Regions from separate parts of the Peribacillus sp. NPDC058075 genome, predicted to be linked through region 2. Evidence: a T-box and tRNA genes for the amino acid it is inferred to sense, from the RefSeq annotation. Region 2 holds a T-box; the other regions hold tRNA genes.

The links. The T-box of region 2 lies ahead of argS (arginine--tRNA ligase). A T-box ahead of a tRNA ligase gene usually reads a tRNA of that ligase, here a tRNA-Arg.
Region 1: it has a tRNA-Arg gene. The T-box ahead of argS (arginine--tRNA ligase) is inferred to sense a tRNA for this amino acid. The anticodon was not compared.
Region 3: it has a tRNA-Arg gene. The T-box ahead of argS (arginine--tRNA ligase) is inferred to sense a tRNA for this amino acid. The anticodon was not compared.

Annotation. Positions count from the first base shown of each region.
Region 1 covers NZ_JBHVSL010000002.1:238,058-240,327, forward strand. The annotation lists gene rpoN (RNA polymerase factor sigma-54) at 1-834, opposite strand, end outside; tRNA gene ACFVS1_RS18905 (tRNA-Arg) at 1,151-1,222, opposite strand; gene clpP (ATP-dependent Clp endopeptidase proteolytic subunit ClpP) at 1,512-2,120, shown strand; gene ACFVS1_RS18915 (HPr family phosphocarrier protein) at 2,217-2,270, opposite strand, start outside.
Region 2 covers NZ_JBHVSL010000001.1:3,528,933-3,531,202, forward strand. The annotation lists gene argS (arginine--tRNA ligase) at 1-838, opposite strand, end outside; T-box leader at 872-1,090, opposite strand; gene ACFVS1_RS17490 (response regulator) at 1,156-1,701, opposite strand; gene desA (Delta(5) desaturase DesA) at 1,795-2,270, opposite strand, start outside.
Region 3 covers NZ_JBHVSL010000001.1:674,595-676,864, forward strand. The annotation lists gene ACFVS1_RS03420 (XTP/dITP diphosphatase) at 1-389, shown strand, start outside; gene ACFVS1_RS03425 (metallophosphoesterase) at 392-904, shown strand; tRNA gene ACFVS1_RS03430 (tRNA-Arg) at 1,076-1,149, shown strand; gene ACFVS1_RS03435 (hypothetical protein) at 1,327-1,527, shown strand; gene ACFVS1_RS03440 (hypothetical protein) at 1,813-2,073, opposite strand.

The DNA of each region.
Region 1 (2,270 bases), on a different contig from region 2:
ATCCTTATGGCTCTTCATACGGTTTAAATACCCTTTATCCACATTAAGATTAGGCGTGTTACCATCATAATTCCCGACAAGCAGCATGCCATCCCGAACTTCCACGACCACATCCGGCACTATATAAGAAGGTTTTTCCTGAAAAAAGAGTGAAGCCGGTCGCGGGTTCAATGTCTGGACATAATCAAATACTTCTTGAATCTCCTTCATTGTAACACCGATTTTCTTACTTAGGTCTTTCCAGCGCTTTTCAGCAAAATCGAGGAAATGGTTTTCCATGATCGATTCCGCCAGCAGATTCACCCCTTCTGCTTGCACCTGAAGCAAAAGGCACTCTTGAAGATTTCTCGCTCCAATTCCATGCGGTTCGAGTTCCTGTAAAATTGAGAGGCTTTCTTCCAAAACGATCGGAGATATTCCCGTGATACATATATCATCCAGCTCAGTCCTTAAGTAACCGTTTTCATCAAGGTTATGAATTAATAACAGCAACGCCTTCTGCTGCTCACCGGTAAGCTGCTGGTGATTCACCTGGGACATGATATGCTGTTCAAGCGATATAGTATCTTCACTGATCTGTTCAATCCAATAGTTTGCATCATACGTATTCTTAAGAGTCCGTTTCCCCTTTTTCCGGTCAAAAGTTGGCTGAAATAAAGCCGATGTTGGCTGATCTATGGACAGTAATGGATTTTCCACCATTTTATTTTCTAAAAAAGCCGATAGCTCCTGCGAGGAGTATTGCAGCAGTGTAATAGCTTGCATAAGCTCCTGCGTCATTGCCATCTTTAATGTTTGCTGTTGAAAAAGTCCTGCTTTCATATTCATACTCATCGATTCATCCCTCCCCCACTCCATTTTACATTATTAGGAGAAAATTCTACACAAAAACCCATGAAAACGCTTACGTTTTTTTCTGAATAGTTTATTTGTTTTAAATACTATATGTTAGAAACGCAAATTAAACAACCACTTTTATTGAAAAATCACCATTTTTCAATAGTGTGTGCGAATATTTTCAAGACGGGGCTTACATTACAGGATTAGATGGAATATTACGGAAATCGAGTGAATTCGCCAAAAATCTTAGGGACCCTCTTAAAAATGAACAATAAAAAATCCCCCACTTTATTAAGCAGAAGATTGGTAATGCCCTCGGCAGGAATCGAACCTGCATTTCAAGCTTCGGAGGCTTGCGTTCTATCCGTTGCACTACGAGGGCGTAATAGAAAATAATTTTTCAACAGATTTCATTATATGATAGATTCTACTCCTTTGCAAGGGTTATCAGGTTTAAAACTTCATCATTTGGGTATTATGGGTAATGTGGAAATTCATCCCTGTGCGGCATAATATATAAAGTAATCTATCGGGAAGGAGCCTTAGCCAGAAAATTGTCGAACAAATTATCCATTATAGGGTTTGTTTTGTTTGACCTAAATTGACCAAAAAGTGTATCATACATACATAAAGAATTTAAATGATTCTCTTAATCGAAGGAGGAAATGAACATGAATTTAATTCCTACAGTTATCGAACAAACAAGTCGTGGGGAGCGTGCCTACGATATTTACTCCCGTTTATTAAAAGACCGGATCATTATGCTAGGAAGTGCAATTGACGATAATGTTTCCAACTCCATTGTTGCTCAATTACTATTTTTAGAAGCGGAAAATCCTGAAAAAGATATCACTCTATACATCAACAGCCCTGGTGGAAGCATCACTTCCGGTATGGCCATTTACGATACTATGCAATATATCAAGCCTAATGTATCGACAGTATGCATCGGTATGGCCGCTTCCATGGGTGCTTTCCTATTGGCCGCTGGTGAAAAAGGCAAACGTTATGCGTTGCCAAACAGTGAGGTCATGATTCACCAACCTCTTGGAGGAGCTCAAGGTCAAGCTACGGAGATTGAAATTGCTGCCCGCCGTATCCTTCACTTGAAAGATAAACTGAACCAAATCTTGGCAGAACGTACTGGACAACCTATTGAAGTCCTTCAAAGAGATACGGAACGTGATAACTTCATGACTTCCGAAAGAGCCCTTGAATATGGCTTGATCGACAAAGTCATCACGCGCAGCATCCTTGATGACAAAAAAGACTCTAAATAATTATGCAACAAAAGGCTCCGGAGATCGCCTTAAGCGACTTCCGGAGCCTTTTTTACATTATAAATGAAAAGGATGCACTTTTAGGCATCCTTTCTTTTAACCCTCTTGCTGAACGAACTCTTCCAATGCCTCTAACGCTTCTTTTTCATC
Region 2 (2,270 bases):
CGGATAGGGTAAGTAATCCTTTTTCTTTTAGTTCCCCGACAACCGCATCCATTTTGTCATTGTAAAACGCTTCGCCGGCATAGGAATCAAAACGGATGCCCAATAAATCATAAATGGTCTCAAACTCTTTTAGAGAAGCATCCCTGAACCATTTCCACAATGCCAGTGCTTCCTCGTTCCCATCTTCAAGCGACTTGAAGCTTGCACGTGCTTGTTCATTCAATGATTCATCACTTTCGGCTCTATCATGGAACTTCACATAGATCTTCAATAATTCCTGAATCGGCGAAGCTTCGATTGCCTCTTTGTCTCCCCACAGCTTATACGCGACAATTAACTTGCCGAATTGCGTGCCCCAATCTCCTAAATGATTAATACGCACGGCATTGTAGCCATTTTTTTCGGCGATATTAGCCAGTGCATTCCCTATGACCGTTGAGCGTAAGTGCCCCATGGAAAAAGGCTTGGCAATATTTGGGGAGGAATAATCAATCACGACATTTTCCTGTACAGGCTGCATCGAACCATACTGATCCTTTTCACTTAATACCGTTTGCAGCACGTTTTCCGTCACCATCTGTTGATTAACGAAGATATTCAGATAACCACCCACAACGTTCACTTCTTGGATCAACTTGCTACTTAATTGTTGGGCTATTTCAGACGCAATCACCTGAGGCGATTTTTTGAATTTTTTCGCAAGAGTAAAGCATGGAAAGGCGACATCTCCTAATTCCATCAATTTTGGCTTTTCCATTAATTTTTCTATTTCACTAGCTGGCATTTCATTGTTCAAAGCAGTTGAAATCAATTCTGCAATTGGTTTATTCATCGTCATTTTCCCTCCTAAACAAAAAAGCCCCCGCCTCTAAAAAGAGACGAGAGCATGAATTCCCGTGGTACCACTCTAGTTGCCACAAATCGTGACCACTTTCCATTGTTAACGAGGTGACTCCCCGATATTCCCTACTAAACGGTTCAAGAAATTTCTCCAAAGTGCGCTTCATTCATCCGTCCTGCATTAGGCTCCCACCAACCCTAACTCGCTTGCCATTTCAAAATGAACTACTCTCTTCATCACAGAATTTTCAATATTATAATTTAATCCATCGTACACAATTTAAAAAAACGTGTCAACAGAATTAGCAACAAATCCTAACCAGCCGGTAACTTCATTTTATCCTTGATGGTGGAAAAATATTTCCTTACTGTCCCAATTGTGCCGCTTTGCTGATTAGACGGCTCAATTTTTGATTGACCATCGGCTAACAAACCTAACACTCCCATTTCCCGGCCATTATTGCTGGAAGACTCATCTATAAGTTCTGGGGAAAATATTCGCTTGCCATCCATTATGCTGCGAATCGAGCAAGCTAACTCTTCACCCGGGCTATCCTTCAATAAATAACCACTTACATTAGCCTTTAGTGCGAGTTGAAAATAACCAGTCCTTCGGAATGTCGTTAAAATGACCACTTTACATTCAATTGACCTTAATGCTTCTGCTGCCTCAAGTCCGCTCATAACAGGCATCTCCATATCCATGATACACACATCAGGCTGTAATTGGTGTACAAGAGCCACCGCTTCTTCTCCATTACCGGCTTGCCCGACAATTTCTATATCTTCTTCAAGATTGAGTAGAGAACTTATTGCCTCTAACAGCATTTGCTGATTCTCTGCAATGACAATTCGAATCATTTTAAGTTCTCTCCTTTATCGAGTTCCTTATATGAAACAAAGACTCCCCCAAATCCGAGGATTATTAAGGGAGTCTGGAATGATACATGAACGTTACAGTTCAGATTTCACTTGAGCGGGAACACTTTTTTTCGTTAAATATTTTATATCTTTGAAACCGATAAAATTCTTGGATTCCTCATCCCATAAACGGAAACGGAGCGAGCGCAAGCTTGTCGCAAGAGTAATAGTTGGAACGTTCTCTAAAGGCTGCGTATTGTTGTGCGCCATTTCCAATTTATAGTTAGGTACCCTTGGACTTAAATGGTGAACATGATGGTAACCGATATTACCAGTAAGGAACTGCATTAGTTTTGGAAGCTTATAAAAGGAGCTTCCTTCCACTGCCGCCAGTACATATTCCCACTCCTCATTTTCTTCAAAATAAGAGTCCTCAAATGTATGCTGGACGTAAAACAGCCAAATGCCGACTGAACCAGAAATCATGAAAATGGAACCTTGTACCAGAAGGAACGATTGCCAGCCTACTGCCAGACAAAGCAATGCTGCTAAAATGACGATTAATGCAT
Region 3 (2,270 bases), 2.9 Mb from region 2:
TAGATGCATTAGAGGGCCGTCCAGGCGTATATTCTGCGCGCTATGCTGGAGAGTCCAAGAGTGATGCAGCAAACACGGAAAAAGTCCTCCGGGAACTGGAAGGCGTGCCAAAAGAGGATAGGACGGCGAGGTTTTATTGCGCCTTGGCACTAGCGTCACCCAACCAGGAAACGATTACGGTATCGGGAACGATGGAAGGTTTGATTACAGAACAGCCTTCAGGAGCGAATGGATTTGGTTATGATCCCATCTTTTTTGTTGAGGAACAGGGTAAAACAAACGCCGAATTGACAAAAGAGGAAAAAAACAAAATCAGCCACCGTGCCAATGCATTGAGGGCTCTAGATGAAAAACTTGATCTATTTCTTAAAGGGGAAGAAGGAATGTGACGATGAAAGTGCTAATAATGAGTGACAGTCATGGCTTAACTCATGAAATCAGCATGATTGCCGACCGTCATAAACAAGAGGTTGCTGCCATGATCCATTGCGGTGATTCAGAGTTGGAAAGAAATGACCCTCACATGTCGGATTTCTTAGCCGTACGCGGGAATTGTGACTATGATTCGGGATATCCGAATGATAGGGTGGAGAGTATCGCAGGCAAGCGTTTCTTCCTTACACATGGACACCTCTATAACATAAATATGACCTTGATGAACCTATCTTATAAAAGTGAAGAGACAAGGGCGGATATTATTTGCTTTGGTCACTCCCACGCTGCAGGCTCCGAATTGATTGACGGCAAGCTCTTCATCAACCCGGGAAGCATACGTCAGCCGCGTGGACGAAAAGAGAAAACCTATGCCATTTTGGAAATGGGAAATGACCAACTTGAAATCATCTATTATGACCTTGAAGGAAAAATCGTAGAAGAACTAAGAAATACTTATCAAATGGAATGACTTCATGTATAATGAACAGGAAGCGTTTTTCCCCGCTTCCTGTTCATAAAAAAATAAAAAACTTTTTATGAAAAACCGTTGACTTTCTTTTGATATCCTACTATAATAAGAAGTGTCCTAAGGGAACAGTTAAGGTAATACATAAGTTTTACCGCAACTTATATCATAAACGTCTCAGTAGCTCAGCTGGATAGAGCAACGCCCTTCTAAGGCGTCGGTCGGGAGTTCGAATCTCTCCTGGGACACTAAGTAAAAAAAGCCAAAACCTTTTAAGGTTTTGGCTTTTTTTACTTTTGGCTTAAGTCAATGAGGGTCATTTCAATTAGCTATCCTTTTTTCATAAGACGACAAGAAGTTTTTTATTTTTATCGCAGGTGGATGACCTTTTATGTCGAACTTGTTATAAATAAGGAGATGTTTAAATGAATAAAGATAGATTATTCAAGTTCATTCAAACTTCCACTCGGGGCAATTTCTTCTCAGTCGAAATAACCGAAGATGGAACAGAAGTGGTCCAATTAGCCAAGGAGTTAGAAAAAGAAGGAAGAATCAAGTTGAGGGAATGCACGCAAAAAGAACAGGGTGTTTATCTGGAAGGAATACTTAAGTTTGTGCCTAGCTAATACTTAATGAGCTCCAACGAAGAACTAATATTAGGAATTTCATATGCTCCACAAACTCAGGCATCCATGATTGGATGCCTGAGTTTGTATCTAAATTTTAAAGTAAAGTTGATTGGAGCGGGTGTGTGAGACCCCACAGGCGCAAAGGGCGCCAAGGAGGCTTCCGGACCGCCCGCGGAAAGCGAGTGCTTAGAGTGGAAGCAACGTTCGAATTTTACAAAAATCAATGATTATCGAGTTTATCTACAAATTCTGGTATCCATGATCGGATGCCTTTTTTCTATATCAAATTCTATTTAATGTTTGGAGATTTTTTTTAATGATTTCACGGTTTTTGATTATTGCTGTATTCAATTCTTCGACGGGTGAACTTTTATCATCTTCTAAACTAAGCTGCATCCCACTTGATTGGTTTTGTATAAGTAATTCAATCGTATCGCGTAATTCTGGTAGTGATACCATGAATTGTTCGGATAAATGTTGTAATGCCTTGTGTAAATCGGTGTTATGGATTGATGGAACAATCGCATCGTTTTCATTTTTCAATAATATATCCTCCTCTAAAGCTTATTCACGCTTATATAGCATATTATTGGGGGAATTTCGCTTATTATTCCATATATTATATCGGCATAGTACCATGGGAATCTACTAATGGATGGTGTCTTCGGCTGCCGGCTGTGCGTTATGAAGCCCCTCTGGCTATCAAGCGCATCTTTGGATGATTTGCTGGAATTAAATTA